DNA from 3 places in the Alteromonas sp. W12 genome. Region 3 is predicted to be linked to each of the others. Evidence: predicted binding sites of a transcription regulator. Region 3 holds the regulator's gene; each other region holds the start of a gene.
What was found. Region 3 encodes FNR, which switches genes on or off when oxygen is low (the NO sensors DNR and NnrR bind a similar motif). Its sites were predicted from a motif close to TTGATCTAGATCAA; they were not measured.
Positions count from the first base shown of each region.

Region 1 (5,580 bases), on a different contig from region 3:
CTTTTTTACGCCGTTGAGTTTAGCTTCGTTTCGGCCTGCGACCGCCCACTTAACGCTGCTGTCGCTGCCATACTGAGCCTGAAAATATTCAGCTACTAACTTACCCGTAAAACCTGTAGCACCGAAAATAACTACATCAAATTCCCGTTCGTTACTCATTGTTTTGTCCTGTTTTATTTCGTTTCGACACGTGTCATCAATATGCGTTACTCAATATACGCACAAGCACCCATATCTATCATTTTTTTCGGTAATATTTGTCTATTCACGAAATTAAATGGTGAGCATAAAAAAGCGTTAGCTTAATGATTCTACAAACTCAGCAAGCCGTGAAAGCCCTTCCTCCAAGCGTTCAATGCTAGTGGCGAAAGACAGTCTTACGTAATGGTTGGCATTGTGCTCACCAAAATCATTACCCGGCGTAAGCGCTACATGATGTTGTGAAAGTAGGGCATCACAAAATTCAATTGCACTTAGCCCTGTGTGCTTAATATTGATGTAGGCGTAAAACGCACCGTCAGGCTTTGCATCTAAACCAAGCCCCATATTTTCAAGTGCACTAAAAACAAGGGAAGCACGCTTTTCCAGCGTATGGCGGTTTTGCTCGCATTGCGCCAATGCTTTTGGTGTAAAGCACGCAAGAGCGGCCTTTTGCGATAGGGTAGAGGGGCAAATAAACAAATTCTGCGCGAGTTTTTCAACGATGGGCGTCATCGCTTCAGGTACCACACACCAGCCAAGACGCCAGCCGGTCATGCCAAAATATTTGGAAAAACTGTTTATTACGACCATTGTTTCTTCAAGCTGTGCATTGGCAAGTACGGTTTGAAGTTTGGTATCAGTGCCCAAGGTCGATTGGGAAGCGAATGTATCATTGCGTACATCAAGATCAGCCGAAAGCGATAGATCCAAGTAAATTTCGTCAACAATTAAAAAGCCACCTTTGGATTTGCAGTACTCGCCAATTTTAGTCAACTCTTCTGCATCTATAACCGTACCAGTAGGATTGGCAGGTGTGGCAATAAGTACACCTTTCGTGTTGTGCTTCCAATTATCTGCAACACTTGCAGCGGTTAGCTGAAAGTTATCCTCACTGCGTGTTGGTACCAGCGTTACCTCTGCGCCAAATGCGTTTAAAAATCGTCGGTTACAGGGGTAAGACGGGTCTCCCAATATCACGTTGTCGCCTGGTTCAACCAAGGCAGCACTTGCCAAAAGTAAAGCGCCAGAAGCCCCAGCGGTCACTACCACTCTAGAAGGGCTTACCGCTACGCCATGTTTAACTTTATAAAAGCGTGCAATGGCTTCACGTAGTTCAGGCATGCCCAGCGCCGAGGTATAGGGAAAATCTGGGGCACTCAAGCTTTCTTTCATTGCCGCGAGTACTGCCGCGGGTGCGCCGAAATCAGGCTCGCCTAAATTAAGTCTTATAACATCTTTACCTTGCTGTTCTAGTGTCGTGGCTTTTTCGCCATAGGCCATAGCAAGAAACGGAGAGATCGCCGTAGCGCGAGAGGCAAACTTCAAATTAAAACCCTTATTAGTAAGTGCCAATTCAAACTGTACCGCAATTAGTGATCACTCTTGGTCATGATTCAAGGGAATTCTTCGAGAAGTACAATTAACTCGCTGACTTACTTCATAGCTAACTATTTAAACGAACAAACTTTTCGGCCAGCTCGTCTAGTGACTCTTTATTGTGCGGGTCGGGCTTAACCACATCGATAGGGCATACCGCTGCGCAAGTAGGCGCATCGTAATGCCCCACGCATTCTGTACAGCGCAAAGGGTCTATTTCATACACTTTATTACCCATGCTTATAGCGGCATTAGGGCATTCGGGCTCGCACATATCGCAGTTAATGCAGCTATCAAGAATAAGCAGTGCCATACATTATGTCTCGCTTGCGTTTTCGGGTGTTACTGCACTAGGTGCTTTTCGAAACGGATTGCGGGTATCAACGCCTTCATCTAGATTTCGCAGTAGTAGGGCAAAATTTAAAGACACATCGCTAGGTATCGGTATTCTTACTAGGTGCCCTGAACCTCTAGCATCCGTAATAGAATGGTTTTTCTTATCCAGCATTTCACTCAAAATAAAGGTGATGTTGCCGCTTGGCGTCATCAACTCGAGCGAGTCACCTACACAGAATTTGTTTTTAACGTTTATAATTGCATAGCCAGACTCTTCACAACGATCAATCACTTCACCAACAAATTGTTGTTTATCGCTGACTGAGTGGCCATACTCATAGTTCTGATACGCGTGGTGTGCATGGCGACGCAAGAAACCTTCGGTATAACCTCGATGAGCTAAAGTTTCCAAGCTTCCCATTAATGTACTATCAAATGGCTTTCCTGCTACCGCGTCGTCAATTGCTTTTCTATAGACTTGAGCGGTTCGGGCACAGTAGTAATGTGATTTAGTGCGGCCTTCTATTTTTAAACTATGCACGCCCATTTGGGTTAACCTGCCAACATGTTGCACGGCACGCAAATCTTTAGAATTCATGAAATAGGTGCCATGTTCGTCTTCAAAAGCTGGCATCAGTTCGCCAGGCTTTTCCTTTTCTTCTAACATAAACACTTGGGAGCTTGGCGTGCCTTCACCAAGGGTAGGAATTACCACTTGAGGTGCTGTAACTGCCTTATTAATCTCACTGGTTAGAACGATGTCGCCAGTTTCGTTTTCCTCGCCTGCCTTAACATCGTAAGACCATCTACAAGCATTGGTGCAAGTACCCTGGTTTGGGTCGCGTTTATTCATATATCCAGACAATAAGCAGCGGCCCGAATACGCCATACAAAGCGCGCCATGCACAAATACTTCTAACTCCATGTCTGGAACATGTTCGCGAATAGTTTCAATTTCTTCCAAAGAGAGCTCTCGAGACAAAATAACGCGCTCAATACCTTGTTTCTGCCAAAACTTCACCGTGGCGTAGTTCACCGCATTGGCCTGTACACTCAAGTGAATAGGTATTTCAGGGAAGGCGTCGCGCACCATCATAATAAGCCCTGGGTCTGACATAATTAACGCATCGGGCTTCATAGCAATTACTGGTGAAATATCTTTAAGGTAGGTACCTAGCTTACTGTTGTGCGGAGCAATGTTGCTTACTACATAGAACTTTTTACCTAAAGCATGTGCTTCTTCTATGCCTATCGCTAAGTTCTCAAGGCTGAATTCGTTGTTTCTTACGCGAAGCGAGTAGCGTGGCTGCCCAGCATAAACAGCATCAGCGCCATAGGCGAAAGCGTAGCGCATGTTGCGTAAGCTACCCGCAGGTGCAAGCAACTCTGGCGCGATTAAGGTTTGGTTTGGCAATGTTGAAACTGAGTCTTCACGTAGGTTAGAAGAGCTGCGATTAGGTGATAATTTTGAAGTCATAGATAAAAACCGCTACTAGACGCTTTAAACAAGGCGGCGGATTTTATAAGCCGTAAAATACCTCTACAACCCAAACAAAGCTTGGTGTTGACCAAGATCAAATAATTTGGCGTCGCTCATGTTTTTGAATGTTTAAACGGCAATTGAGCAGAGTCAATGCCAGCTGTTTTATTCTATATAGTTGCGTTTTTAGTGCATTACCTTCGGTAGTAAAAACCAAGCCCGTTCACACCTAAATAATAAGCAAAAAGAGCGCATTAAACGATGAACTACCATGGGCAAAACCCACCACATAGGGTAGGCTAGAAATTCACAATAATAAGGACTAACTGCATGCTGCAATTGAACATTTTTCATAAAGCGGCACGACAAGTAAAAGCATCGGGCAAATCGGCCATTGCGATTACGGTATTATTTGTCGTGTCTACGTCTTCCGCATTGGCAGCGCTGCCAAGCATTGGTGAATTCACCAGCAATATGACCAAAAAAGATGGTTTAATTCCTGTTTACTATGACGATGAAAGTGACAAAGTTTACTTGGCGGTGCCAACAGACCACGCCGAATACCTGTTTCAAAGCAGTTTGCCGTACGGCGTAGGGTCTAACGACATTGGCCTTGATCGCGGCCAGCTAGGCAATACGCGTTTAGTAAGCTTTGAAAAATTTGGAAACAAGGTTTTATTAAAGCAGCACAACACCAAATACCGAGCAGCCCATGGCAGCGACGCTGAGAAACAGAGCATTGATGAAGCCTTTGCTGATTCGGTTATCGCAGGTTTTACGCTGGTAGCCAAAAACGACAGCGCCAGTCTAATAGATTACACACCGTTCTTATTAAGCGATATCCATGGCATTGGCAATCGCTTAGCGGGAACTAACCAAGGCAGTTTTAGCGTAGATAACATGCGAAGCGGCGTGTATTTACCTAAAACCAAAGGCTTTGAAAAAAATACTGAATTAGAGGCTTTAGTCACCTTTGCAGGTAAGAAGCCAGGCGAATACGTGCAGCAAGTTACGCCCGACCCAGAAAGCTTGTCGGTGCACTTGCATCATTCGTTTGTGGCTCTGCCTGATGATAATTACACGCCCAGAGAGTACCACCCGTACTCGGGCTACTGGAAATTCAGTTACTTTGATTATTCAACGCCTATCAGCGAGCCTACTGAACAGCGTTTTATTACCCGCCATCGTTTAAACAAGAAAACCCCGCATGCTGCAATGAGCGAAGCAGTAGAGCCTATTGTGTATTACCTAGATCCTGGTATTCCAGAACCCGTAATGACCGCGCTTAAAGAAGGGGCGAGCTGGTGGAATCAAGCCTATGAAGCCGCAGGCTACAAAGATGCGTTTCAGGTGAAAGTATTGCCCGAAGGTGCCGACCCAATGGACGTGCGCTATAACGTAATCAACTGGGTACATCGCGCAACTCGCGGTTGGTCTTATGGTTCGTCGGTTGTCGACCCGCGCACTGGTGAAATTATCAAAGGTCACGTTACGCTCGGCTCATTGCGTGTAAGACAAGATTATTTAATTGCCCTTGGCCTAACCAGTCCTTTTAAGGACGGGAGCACCGACACCACTGCACAGCAAGAAATGGCTTTAGACCGCATTAGGCAACTTTCAGCCCACGAAGTAGGGCACACATTGGGTATAGCCCACAACTTTGCGGCAAGTGAAAATAACCGTGCGTCGGTAATGGATTATCCTCACCCCAAAATTAGTATTAAAAACGGCAAAATTAGCTTGGAAGGCGCGTATGATAAAGGCATAGGCGCATGGGATATTCACGCCGTCGCGTATGGCTATCAAGATTTTGCCAGCGACGTAGAGGCAACGGAAGCCTTGGCAAAAATTATCGTAAAAGGCCGTAATGAGGGTTTAAGTTTTAAGTCAGACCCCGATACCCGTAGTAGTCGCCATGCATCGGCAAACGGCCATATGTGGGAAAACGGTAGCAATCCGCTAGATGCTTTCGATGAAATTTCACAAGTACGCGAACTGGCGTTAGCCAATTTAGGTTTAGACACCTTAAGCCCAAATAGCAGTTTATCCTCTCTTGAAAATGCTTTAGTGCCTATTTACTTACTCCACCGTTATCAGTTAGAAGCCGTTGCAAAGCAAGTCGGCGGCTTAGTGTATGAATACGAACGCAAAGGTGACTATACCAAAGCACAGGGCCAACAGTTTGT
Region 1 covers NZ_LQXH01000009.1:114,626-120,205, reverse strand. The annotation lists gene AWH61_RS14125 (saccharopine dehydrogenase family protein) at 1-159, opposite strand, end outside; gene AWH61_RS14120 (aminotransferase class I/II-fold pyridoxal phosphate-dependent enzyme) at 298-1,527, opposite strand; gene AWH61_RS14115 (YfhL family 4Fe-4S dicluster ferredoxin) at 1,646-1,891, opposite strand; gene trhP (prephenate-dependent tRNA uridine(34) hydroxylase TrhP) at 1,895-3,391, opposite strand; gene AWH61_RS14105 (zinc-dependent metalloprotease) at 3,725-5,580, shown strand, end outside.
Region 1: the regulator FNR is predicted to act here: its motif matches at 3,479-3,492, upstream of trhP (prephenate-dependent tRNA uridine(34) hydroxylase TrhP).

Region 2 (5,580 bases), on a different contig from region 3:
TATGCGCGACGTGCGCATTGCTATGTTATATGAAGGCACCAACGGTATTCAGGCGCTAGACCTTATTGGTCGTAAGCTTACCCGAGATGGCGGTCAAATGATGGAAGCGACCTATAATGCGTTTAACGCTTTAGTTAGCGACATTCAAGACAGTGAAGCGAAGGGTCTGGCTCAAGGAATTCTTGATGACTGGCGTGCATCTTCAGCCGATTGCTTAGGTATGGATGCCACCACCGCTGCAGCTGCTGCTTGTGATTACTTGGCATACAGCGCCTATTCATTGATTGGTGTACTGTGGTACAGCATGGCCGACAAAGCGCAGGCATCAGGTAATGCGGTACTTGCAGCGTCTAAGATGAAGACACGTGACTTCTACATGGAACGTATATTAGTACGTCGCGATGCGCACAAAGCCGCTTATAAAGCTGGCCCTGAAAGCACCCTTGCAATATCAGGTAATGAGTTTGATTATCTGTAATTAGCGCATGCTTTACGCCCATAACATATGGGCTTAAAAACTAAAAAAGGTCACATATAGTGACCTTTTTAAGTTTAATAGTTATCACGCGGTACTAGTTGTTTGCCGCTACCTGTGTCGAAAACGTGTCTGCAAACCAATCATTCAACATGGCTTTTTCGTAGGTTAACGACTCGGTTCTATTGCGGCGGATTGTCGATTCCATAAAGTCCATGTCTTTGAGTTTTACATCTTCGCCGCTTAAAATGACTTGTCCTTCGGCATTGGTCAAAGAATAACTAAACGCCATTCTTGGAATATCGATGCGCTTAATAATGCGAACGTCACTCCCACCACCTGTGCCAAACCCGACAAACTGACTAGGCCATACTTGCCCCGCTAAGTCCACATTAGTCACGGTCATAGACAGCACTTGAGATTCAGGTAAATCACTAGCTAACTCAACAATGTGCTGTTCCAAATCTTCTAATGTTCGTTCGCGAAACCGTTTGCGCGACTCATTAGTTGGCTTAACATCGCTATATGTTTCAGGTTCTTCCCAAGTAATCTTTACTTCTGCCGCCTGGGTGGGAGCGAAAACAGCAAGAAGTCCAACCGCAGTGGCACAACCTAAATAAGAAAAAGTACGTAATTTATTCACTTTTATGCTCCTAAATTCAGTCGTTTAAACTATGAGTTAGCAAGACATTTAGAGAAAGCTTAGCATGCAGCAATTGTCGGCTTTTATATCAGCTTTACATTTAACCAGCCTTGTTAAAATTGGCTAGTCTCGCTTTGCTACTTGCATAACTGACGACTGTTTAATGATTAGGCATAGTTGAACGCGTTTAGTTCCCGTAAAGTTGGGGTTTATATCGTCCTTTTCACAATAGGTGTGATAAAAACGTTTAACGCTTGCGCTATCAGCGGTGATTTGCTGAACATATGTTTGCTGGTAAGGCTTTAAGGGACTCAGCTGGATATTAATTTTATCTTGTAAACTACGCAGTTCTTCTCGCTCCGGTAAGGTGGCAATTGAAACTAGCCATTCAGAAAGCGAGTTCTGGATATCTTCAAAGAGATACTGAACAAAAGGAGACCGCAGCACAATTACCAAAACAATAATTTCAGCAGCGATGATAAAGAACCTTAACATGACTTCTCAGCTAACTTTGACAGACGTTTACTACAAATAGCGCCAATTTTTTAGCACCTTTCTCACTATGTGCTCAACTACACTTTGCCAATTTACACTTTCACAATGCTCACTGTACACGATTCAAACGGTAATTGACCACATTATTATCGACGATAATAGGGTCATATCGGTTTACCTGTAAATACAGCAAACTATACTCATGTATAGTAGGTAAAGCCTAATCGTCGATGTTGGGCATCAAATGGCATCTGGCCGTTATATTAATCCTCATTATTCACGTAGCTGTATTTAACTATTTACAAAGTTACATAGACTGAGGAAATCAAAACAAAAAACGACTTACGTTCTGAAGTTTCAGTATTGACTGAAACTTTAAAAAGATACACCATACGCCGCATTATTGATCTACATTAAATATGACGTTTTGAACGCAGTTATACTGCACAGGCAGTTCGTTACGTCACATAAGGTTAAGCTATGAATGAACAAATACCGGTAAAGACCGTTACACCGGTAAAAGTACATAAACCCAAAGGTGGACCTGAGGGTAAACGCCACGACTCTCGTAGCCGTATTTATGTGCGGGCTGTACAAGGCCCTCTGGAGACGTTTAGACGCATGTTTGGCCTTTTCTTTTTGGGCCTCTTTGCCATCATTCCATGGATTCAGTACAACGGGCATCAAGCCGTGCTACTCGATATTGGTGAGCAGCGATTTACTATATTCTCTCTAACCTTATGGCCTCAAGATCTCACTTTACTGGCCTATATATTTATTGTTTCCGCCTTTGCGCTGTTCTTCGTCACCACTTTCGCTGGTCGAGTGTGGTGTGGATTTATGTGTCCTCAAACAACGTGGGTATACATTTATACGTGGTTCGAAGAGAAATTCGAAGGCCCGCGCAACAAGCGTATAGCGCTAGATGCACGCAAAATGGATGCAGATAAATTTTTGCGTAAAACAGCTAAGCACACCGCTTGGGTATTGGTAGCGCTGTTAACGGCTTTAACCTTCGTTGGCTACTTTACGCCAATTGATGAACTGTTTATCGATTTTGTAACATTTAACACCAGCTTCTGGGCAGGTTTATCGGTTATTTTCTTTGCCGTATGTACGTACGGAAACGCTGGCTACATGCGCGAAATCATGTGCACGCACATTTGCCCGTATGCGCGTTTTCAGTCTGCCATGTTCGACAAAGACACGTTTACTGTATCGTACGATGCAAAGCGTGGAGAGCAACGCGGCCCGCGACCACGCAAACTTAGTCACGAGCAAGTAAAAGAAAAAGGGTTAGGCGACTGTATAGACTGCAACCTGTGTGTTCAGGTATGCCCAACCGGTATCGATATTCGAAATGGCTTACAATACGAATGCATCAACTGCGGCGCCTGTGTTGATGCGTGTAACGGTGTTATGGATAAAATGGGTTATCCTAAAGGCCTGATAAGCTTTACCTCTGAAGAAGAACTAGCTGGCGGTAAGACTCATATTTTACGTCCAAAGTTAATTGGTTACTTTGTAGTTTTAGTGGTGATGATAGGCTTGCTGTTTGCCAATATTTGGATGCGCAGCCCCACCGAAGTTGACATTATCCGCGACAGAAACTCGCTATACCGCGAAACGAATGAAGGGCTAATTGAGAACGTTTATACAATAAAAGTACTTAACAAAACTCAGCAAACCCAAACCTACTCTATTGCTGTAAAAGGTTTGTCTGACTACAAGTACATTGGTGAGCAAACTGTAACAGTTGAAGGCGGTGCGGTGTATAGCACGCCAATTTCAGTTGCAACTGACGCCTATAATCTGGAAGATACGGTTACCGATATTTTTATCAGTGTAACCACCACAATTGATGGGGAAACGGTTACCGTTGATGAACCAACTAAATTCCTTTATCGATGACAGATTTTTCTTTCTCTGGGCTTAGCCCAGACACCATATTAGATGCCCTGGAAAGCCAGGGCATTTTTCTTCAAAGCGGCCTACTAGCGCTTAACAGCTATGAAAACCGCGTATACCAATTTTTGGCTGAAGATGGCCAGCGCTACGTTGCGAAATTCTATCGTCCCGGCCGATGGACAGATGCGCAAATTCTTGAAGAGCACGAGTTTGCCGCTGAACTTATTGAAAGTGAAATCCCGTTGGCCGCGCCTATGGCTCTAAACGGCAGCACATTGCATCATCACACGGTGGCAGAAACTGACTATCGATTTGCGCTATTTCCTTCAGTAGGCGGCAGACAATTCGAGAATGACAACCTTGACCAGCTTGAATGGATGGGGCGTTTCATTGGTCGTATCCACCGCGTTGCCTCAGCGAAAGGGTTTACTCATCGCCCTTCAATTGATATTGAAAGCTACCTGAATGAGCCCAAGCAGGTTCTATTGCAAAGTACGCTGCTGCCTGAGCATCTAAAAACGGCGTTCTTCGCCATACTCGAGCCTGTAATAGAGGCAACTAAAAAAGCTTACAGCCCAACATCAAGCATTCGTCTTCACGGTGACTGCCACCCCGGCAATATACTGTGGCGCGATGGCCCTACCTTCGTTGATTTAGATGATTGCCGCATGGGCCCTGCTATCCAAGATTTGTGGATGATGCTAAGCGGCGACCGCCAACAACAACTATTGCAGCTCGATACTTTGGTTGAAGCATACGAGGAGTTTCACCCGTTTGACACTGCACAGTTGCCACTTATTGAGCCCCTGCGCGCTATGCGAATGGTGCATTACATGGCATGGCTTTCACGACGCTGGGAAGACCCTGCTTTTCCGCGGGCATTTCCTTGGTTTGCTGAAGACAAATACTGGGAAGGCCAAATACTTGCTCTGAAAGAACAGCTATCGGCCCTTCAAGAGCCTCCACTGAAATTAGGATATTGAGCCAGCCCCTTTACTGCTGAAAAAACGCTTTTTCGATGACCGTTGCCGATAATCTTATGGCGGTTACGAAAAAGCGTAAGGTATAAGAAACCGTATTCGCTATCACTTTTTAACTTAGATATAATCGACAGTGTGTAGGTGCTCTTGTCTAGCTCCATATTAACTACGGCGACAAGGGTTAAACGGGAAATCAGTGAAAAACTGATGCTGCCCCCGCAACGGTAAACTCAACGCGTTGTCGTTTTCTTTTCATACGCCACTGTCTTTTATGCGTTACGTATTAAACGCCATTAGATGGGAAGGCAAAAGAGCTATTACATTTTTAGTAATGGTGAGTAAGCCCGGATACCGGCCTGTACTTCATGGTGTCGTTTGCTTGCTCACATCCATAATTAAGCAATGCGTGCACTTTCCCTAATCATGTGCTCGGGTGGAGCGCATCAAAGACAACATAAAAACCATGCGTACACATTTTACTAAAGCAGCCCTTAGCGCTGCAGTTATTTCGTGCTTAAGCACACCTGCCTTTGCTCAAACTTCTGACCAAGATATTGAAACTTTAACAGTAACAGGCACGCGTTTGCCTATTTCGTTAACCAAACTTCCTGGTTCAGTATCGGTGCTAACTGAAAGCGACATTAAAGCTTCGGGCGCACTTCAACTTACCGATCTAATTCGCGGCCTACCTGGCGTTAGCTTGTCTCAGTCAGGCAGTCCTGGTGGCTTAACAGAGCTGCGCGTGCGCGGCGGTGAAACCAACCATCTACTTGTTTTAATTGATGGCGTTGTTGCCAACGACGTAGGCCAAGGAAGTCTGGTTGACCTTGCTCACTTAACTAGCGCAAACGTGGTGCGCATAGAACTTCTTCGAGGCCCGCAGAGCGCAAGATGGGGCAGCGGCGCTATCGGTGGTGTATTGAGCATTACTACGAAATCAGGCCAGTTTGCCGATAATGCGTCACACGTAGACTTCTCTGCTGGCGTTGGCACACAAGGTACGTTGCAGGGCAGCATGAACGCGCGCTCGCAAAGCGATAACGTAGGTATTTCTGCATACGCCAGCTACATACGTACCG
Region 2 covers NZ_LQXH01000001.1:127,949-133,528, reverse strand. The annotation lists gene AWH61_RS00570 (acyl-CoA dehydrogenase family protein) at 1-478, shown strand, start outside; gene AWH61_RS00565 (DUF3016 domain-containing protein) at 573-1,118, opposite strand; gene AWH61_RS00560 (hypothetical protein) at 1,242-1,613, opposite strand; gene ccoG (cytochrome c oxidase accessory protein CcoG) at 2,094-3,524, shown strand; gene AWH61_RS00550 (serine/threonine protein kinase) at 3,521-4,504, shown strand; cobalamin riboswitch at 4,624-4,875, shown strand; gene AWH61_RS00545 (TonB-dependent receptor plug domain-containing protein) at 4,965-5,580, shown strand, end outside.
Region 2: the regulator FNR is predicted to act here: its motif matches at 2,017-2,030, upstream of ccoG (cytochrome c oxidase accessory protein CcoG).

Region 3 (5,580 bases):
GCTTTGGCGGCATAGACTTAAGCTTGCCACCATGAAACATATTGAGGAAAAACGTTTCTAGCATGTCGTCGCGGTGATGACCTAATGCAATTTTAGTCGCACCTAACTCTTTTGCCGTGCGGTACAGAATACCACGGCGCAAGCGAGAACAGAGAGAGCAAGTCGTCTTTCCCTCTGGAATTTTGTCTTTAACAATAGAGTAGGTGTCTTCTTCTACAATTTTGTAGTCAACGCCAATGCTTTCTAGATATTCAGGCAAGATATGTTCGGGGAAACCAGGCTGCTTCTGGTCAAGATTAACCGCAACGATATCAAAATGAATAGGCGCAATCTTCTTTAAAAACAATAAAATATCTAGCATGGTGTAGCTGTCTTTACCGCCAGATAAACACACCATTACTTTGTCGTTGTTTTCAATCATACCGAAATCGCCAATGGCTTTACCCACATTGCGGCGAAGTCGTTTCTGAAGTTTGTTGAAGTTGTACTTTTGCTTACTTTGCGCAGCATTTAATGGCGACGCGTCAGCACTGTTTGTGCCTAAACTCATAATTAACTAGCTTGGTTTGTGATAAAGCCACCATTATACATTAAAGCGGCTTTTCGAGACCATGCTTGTGAAGTTAAATTTGTTGGTGACATACCGTGTTGACCGCTAAGTAACCGCAAACACGGGCTATGTAGTACTAATAAAAAGACTACACCGACAACGGCGACACAAATCCATCTGGCTTAATAGCAAGCACATCGCAATTGAGTTCGTCGATCACGTGTTCTGCAGTGTTACCAATTAGGGCCGCTGAAATGCCCACACGGCCAACGGTACCAATAACAACCAGCTCTGCATCCAGTGTTTTTGCCACTTGCGGGATAACTTTTTCCGGAAGGCCTTCTCTTACTACACATTTGTTGTCAGGAATACCGTACTTTAACGCGTGACTACGCATTTCCTTTAAATGATGATTTTTTACCGCGTCGTGATAGGTATCGGGGTCGAACTCAGGCACTTCTATGGCGATATTAAGTGGTGTAGAAGGGTAACTGTTGACCAAATTTACGCTCCCTTTCAATAAAGAGGCGTAGTCGTTAGCAATGAGGGTGAGCTTATCGTTAAGTGCGGCATGCTCATCGTCTTCACTGCCTACGTTTACTGCAGCAATAATCTCTCCTCCTTCTGGCCAGTCGTGCTCTTTAACGAGCAATACTGGGCGAGGGCATTTACGCATTAAATGCCAGTCGGTGGGGGTGAAAATAACAGAAGCAAGATCGTCGTGCTTTTTGGTTGCCTTTACCACTAAATCTATCTGATTGTTTAGGGTGTAGTAAATAATCGACTCATACGCACGATTATTCCATTCTACAACGATATCAGTTTCAGTGAATCCTTGTTCTCTTAAGTGGGTGGCAAGCCATTTTGCATGCTCCTTTGTAACTGCATCGCGCATTGACTCGCGCTCATCCGGGCTAAGCATGGTCGTCATATCATAAGATAAGTCGTATACCACCATCATGGCGGTAACTGAAGCACCTGTTTTTGAAGCGAGTTCATAAGCACGGCTTAGTGCAGGTTGGTTATCGCGCTCGGCATCTACCACGGCCAGAATTCGTTTACACTCAATCATAACGTCCCCCTAACTACGAAACTTAGTAGTGGCTGTCGAAATCGAAGTTTTCTAATACTAACTATAAACGACATTGGGAAAAACGTAAGTTGTTTTAGATCAAGAATTTTACGAGGCGACCATGAGTGAAGCTACCGAATTGAATATGGAGCAACCGGCGTGGCGCTGAAAGGGTAGATAGGTGGCTAACACTGGTCACAAAAAAGCGCGCTTAGTGCGCGCCTTATTTAACACCTAAAAACGGCTAACCGCAGACAACGCTAGGGCCGTTAAGCGCCGCTAGTTTGGTGTTTAGCCTATCGAAATCCAAAATAGTAATAAGCTTGCCGTCTACTTTTATGATGTTGTCTTTTTGAAAACGGCTTAACAGACGACTAATCGTTTCAATCGTTAATCCTAAATAGTTTCCAATTTCGTTGCGCGTCATGGTTAAGTGGAATTCTCTATGGGAAAAGCCACGCTCTTCAAAGCGTTGCGACAGGTGTGAGATGAAATACAGTAAGCGCTCTTCTGCAGTTCGCTTGTTTAAAAGCATGATCATGTCGTGATCTTGTTTTATTTCAGCACTCATGAAGCTCATGATTTGGTGGCGCAGTTTTGGAAATTGCACTGACATTTCGTCGAGGGTCTCGTAGGGAAGTTCACACACCATGGCAGTTTCTAACGCAGAGGTATAGCTTTGGTGTTTGTTCTCTCTTAATGCATCGAAACCGATAATGTCACCAGGAAAGTGGAAGCCGGTAATCTGTTCTTCACCTTCGGTATTAGTCACAAATGATTTGAATGAACCGGTTCTCACTGCAAATAGAGAACGGAATTTATCACCAGTTTGAATCAGCGTGTCACCTTTATGAAGCGGCTTCTTGCGTTCAATAATATCGTCAAGAGACTCGATTTCTGTTTTGTTTAACGCCACCGGTAAACACAGGTGACTGAAACTACAGTTTTGACAGTGAATAGAAAATTGGCTTCCTTTGCTCATAATGCACGCTCTCTAAAAGAATACCCGACAATAATACACCCATTTTTAAACGATTGCGCCATGAATAAGATAAGCTGCATATATTGCCATTATTACCGCAATAATTTGTCTAAAATGGTTATGTTGAAAACTTCGAACAATATATTGGCTACCAGCGCTTGCAGCGAGCAAGGTGGGTAATGTACCCAAACCGAAGAAGAACATAATAGCAGCGCCTTCTAGCGCGTTACCCGCCGCGAGAGACCAGGTAAGTGTGGAATACACCAAACCGCAAGGAAGCCAACCCCAAATAAAACCATAAGGCAACGCACTTAAAGGGGTCTTAAATGGCAAAAAGCGTTTTGAAAGCGGCTGGACTTTGGAAAATAGGCCTTTACCCGCATTTTCCAGCACTGTTAAGCCAGTCCACCACTTACCCAAATAACACGCCAGTAGAAGCAACATGATTCCGCTAAGTAGGGAAAGGGCATAGTTGGCAAGAGGTATATAATCTGCTGCAATTTTTCCAAGTGCCCCGGTTATTGCTCCGGCGATGGTGTAGCTCACTATACGTCCCATGTTATAGGCAAGGGTATAGGGTAGTGCTGAAGCGCCTTTAGGCGATACCATCCTTAGCGCAGCGACAATTCCACCGCACATTCCCACACAGTGAACTCCACCGGCTAAGCCGATAAGAAAGGCAGAGAAGTAGTTAATCCCTTCCATGTGGCGCTTGGCTTTTGTCTACTTTACTGTCTTGAAGTTGCTTGCGTTGCTCAGCTAGCTTTTTTTCTTCTGGCGGAAGATCATCGTCAAACAGTATGCTATACCCTTGGCGATCCAAATCTTCAAATTGATTGGTTTTCACCGCCCAAAAGAATATCACGATAGCGACGGCAACAATGATGATGGCGATTGGAATTAATACGTAAATAATACTCATGCTATTTGCTCAAAAGTCGCGTTGAGTTTGTGACCACAATGATACTGCTTAACGACATACCAACAACAGCCATCCACGGTGAAAGTAGGCCTGATACGGCGAAAGGTAAGATCAAAACGTTGTAACCTACCGACCAGCCAATATTTTGCCTTATTTTTTGCTTCACTTGGTGCGCAGTTCGAATAAGTTCTGGTACAGAAAGCAGCTGATCGCCAAGCAGTATCACGTCGGCGGCAGTTTTAGCCACGTCTGTGGCATTACCCACTGCAATTGCCACATCAGCGCTGGCAAGAACTGGAGCGTCGTTAATACCGTCACCCATCATCATCACTTTCGCGCCAGATTGCTGCATAGCTTGAACGGCTTCGTACTTTTGCTCAGGTGTTAGGCCACCTTTAGCGGTCGAAATTGGCAATGGTGCGGTAAGCGCATTAACGTTTTGCTGTGTATCACCACTTAAAACGGCGAGGGTATGGCTTTTAGCTAATATATCGAGAGTTTCTTGCGTATCTTCTCTTAGTGAATCCTTTACTTCATACGCCGCCATAATACGCCCCTTAACCGTGAGAAACACGTTAGCTGAAGGGAACGCTTCAATGAGTTTTAGCTGAGATTCGTGAACGCTGAATGCTACAGAACCCATAGAAAACAACGTGTCATTGATCTCACCGCTGATACCTCCTCCTGGCGAAACGGTAAAATTAGTCACTTTGTGTACCGTGTTATCGATAGCGTCAGCACTGCCGCTAGAGGCAGAAGTCTCGCTTAGGGCTACACCGTCGCTAAAGGCTATACCGTCGCTAAAGGCTTTGGCAATCGGATGTTCAGAGCGTGACTCCAAAGCGCGCGCAATTGATAGCGCACTTTTACTATCCACACCGTCAGCGTACCAGGCATTTGAAATAGTAAATTTACCTTTTGTGAGCGTGCCGGTTTTGTCTAATGCGATGGTGTCAATGTCAGTAATTTGTTCAAGCGCATCTGCGCGTTTTAGTAAAATACCTTGTCTGTTTAACTTTGCCATAGCGCAGGTTAACGCTGATGGCGTAGCCAATCCTAATGCGCAAGGGCAGGTTGCAACCAGCACCGATATGGTGATCCAAAATGCCTCGTCGCTACCCTGATACGCCCAAAAGCCATAGGTTAACGCCGAAATCAGCAATACCGCGGTAACGAAATAGCGAGAAAAATTATCGGCTATCTGCGCTGCTTTAGGCTTACTCGCCATCGCACTTGCTTGCAGTCGTACAATTTGATTTACCAGCGCATTTTTAAGGGTCTGCGTAACCGTAATGGTTAGCGTACCATCTTGACAAACCGTGCCGCCGTAAACCGGGCTACTGTTCGACTTACGCACGGGGTTAAACTCGCCGGTAAGCATTGATTCGTCAACCGCTGCGTTGCCGTCGGTTACCACCCCATCAATGGGGACTGTTTCACCAGGCTTCACCAGTACTACGTCATCAATTTTTAGCTGCTTAGCCAGACACTCGGTTAGGCTGCCATCCGGATTTAGTTTGGTCGCTGATACGGGCACATACTGCATCATATTGGCAGAGATCTGTGCGGCGCGATGACGACTGCGATGTTCTAAGAATCGGCTAAGTAACAGCAGAAAAATAAACATACAGATGGATTCGAAATACACTTCACCTTGCTCTAATACTGTAGAGCGAATTCCAGCAATGTAAGTACCGAATATGGCGAGCGTAACGGGTACGTCCATATTAACCGTTTTGGCGCTTAGCGCTTTAGCGGCGCCCACATAAAAGGTGCTGCCTGAATACAGCACCACTGGTGTAGTAAGCGTAAGGGCAACCCAATAAAAATATTGGCGGGTCTCTAACTCAATGGCGCCGAACCAATCAAAATAAAGCCCAGTCATCAGCATCATAACCTGCATGGTCATAATGCCTGCTAGGCCAAGCTTTTTTAGAAAGGTCTTCTGTTCGCGTTTATAACTGGCTTCGTGTTCGTCGGGGTGAAATGGTGACCCAACATAACCAATGCGTTTTAGCGTAGATAGAATTTGGCTAAGCTTAATTTGAAACGGT
Region 3 covers NZ_LQXH01000014.1:13,950-19,529, reverse strand. The annotation lists gene ttcA (tRNA 2-thiocytidine(32) synthetase TtcA) at 1-550, opposite strand, end outside; gene uspE (universal stress protein UspE) at 699-1,622, opposite strand; gene fnr (fumarate/nitrate reduction transcriptional regulator Fnr) at 1,867-2,604, opposite strand; gene AWH61_RS19340 (sulfite exporter TauE/SafE family protein) at 2,650-3,309, opposite strand; gene ccoS (cbb3-type cytochrome oxidase assembly protein CcoS) at 3,296-3,526, opposite strand; gene AWH61_RS19330 (heavy metal translocating P-type ATPase) at 3,528-5,580, opposite strand, start outside.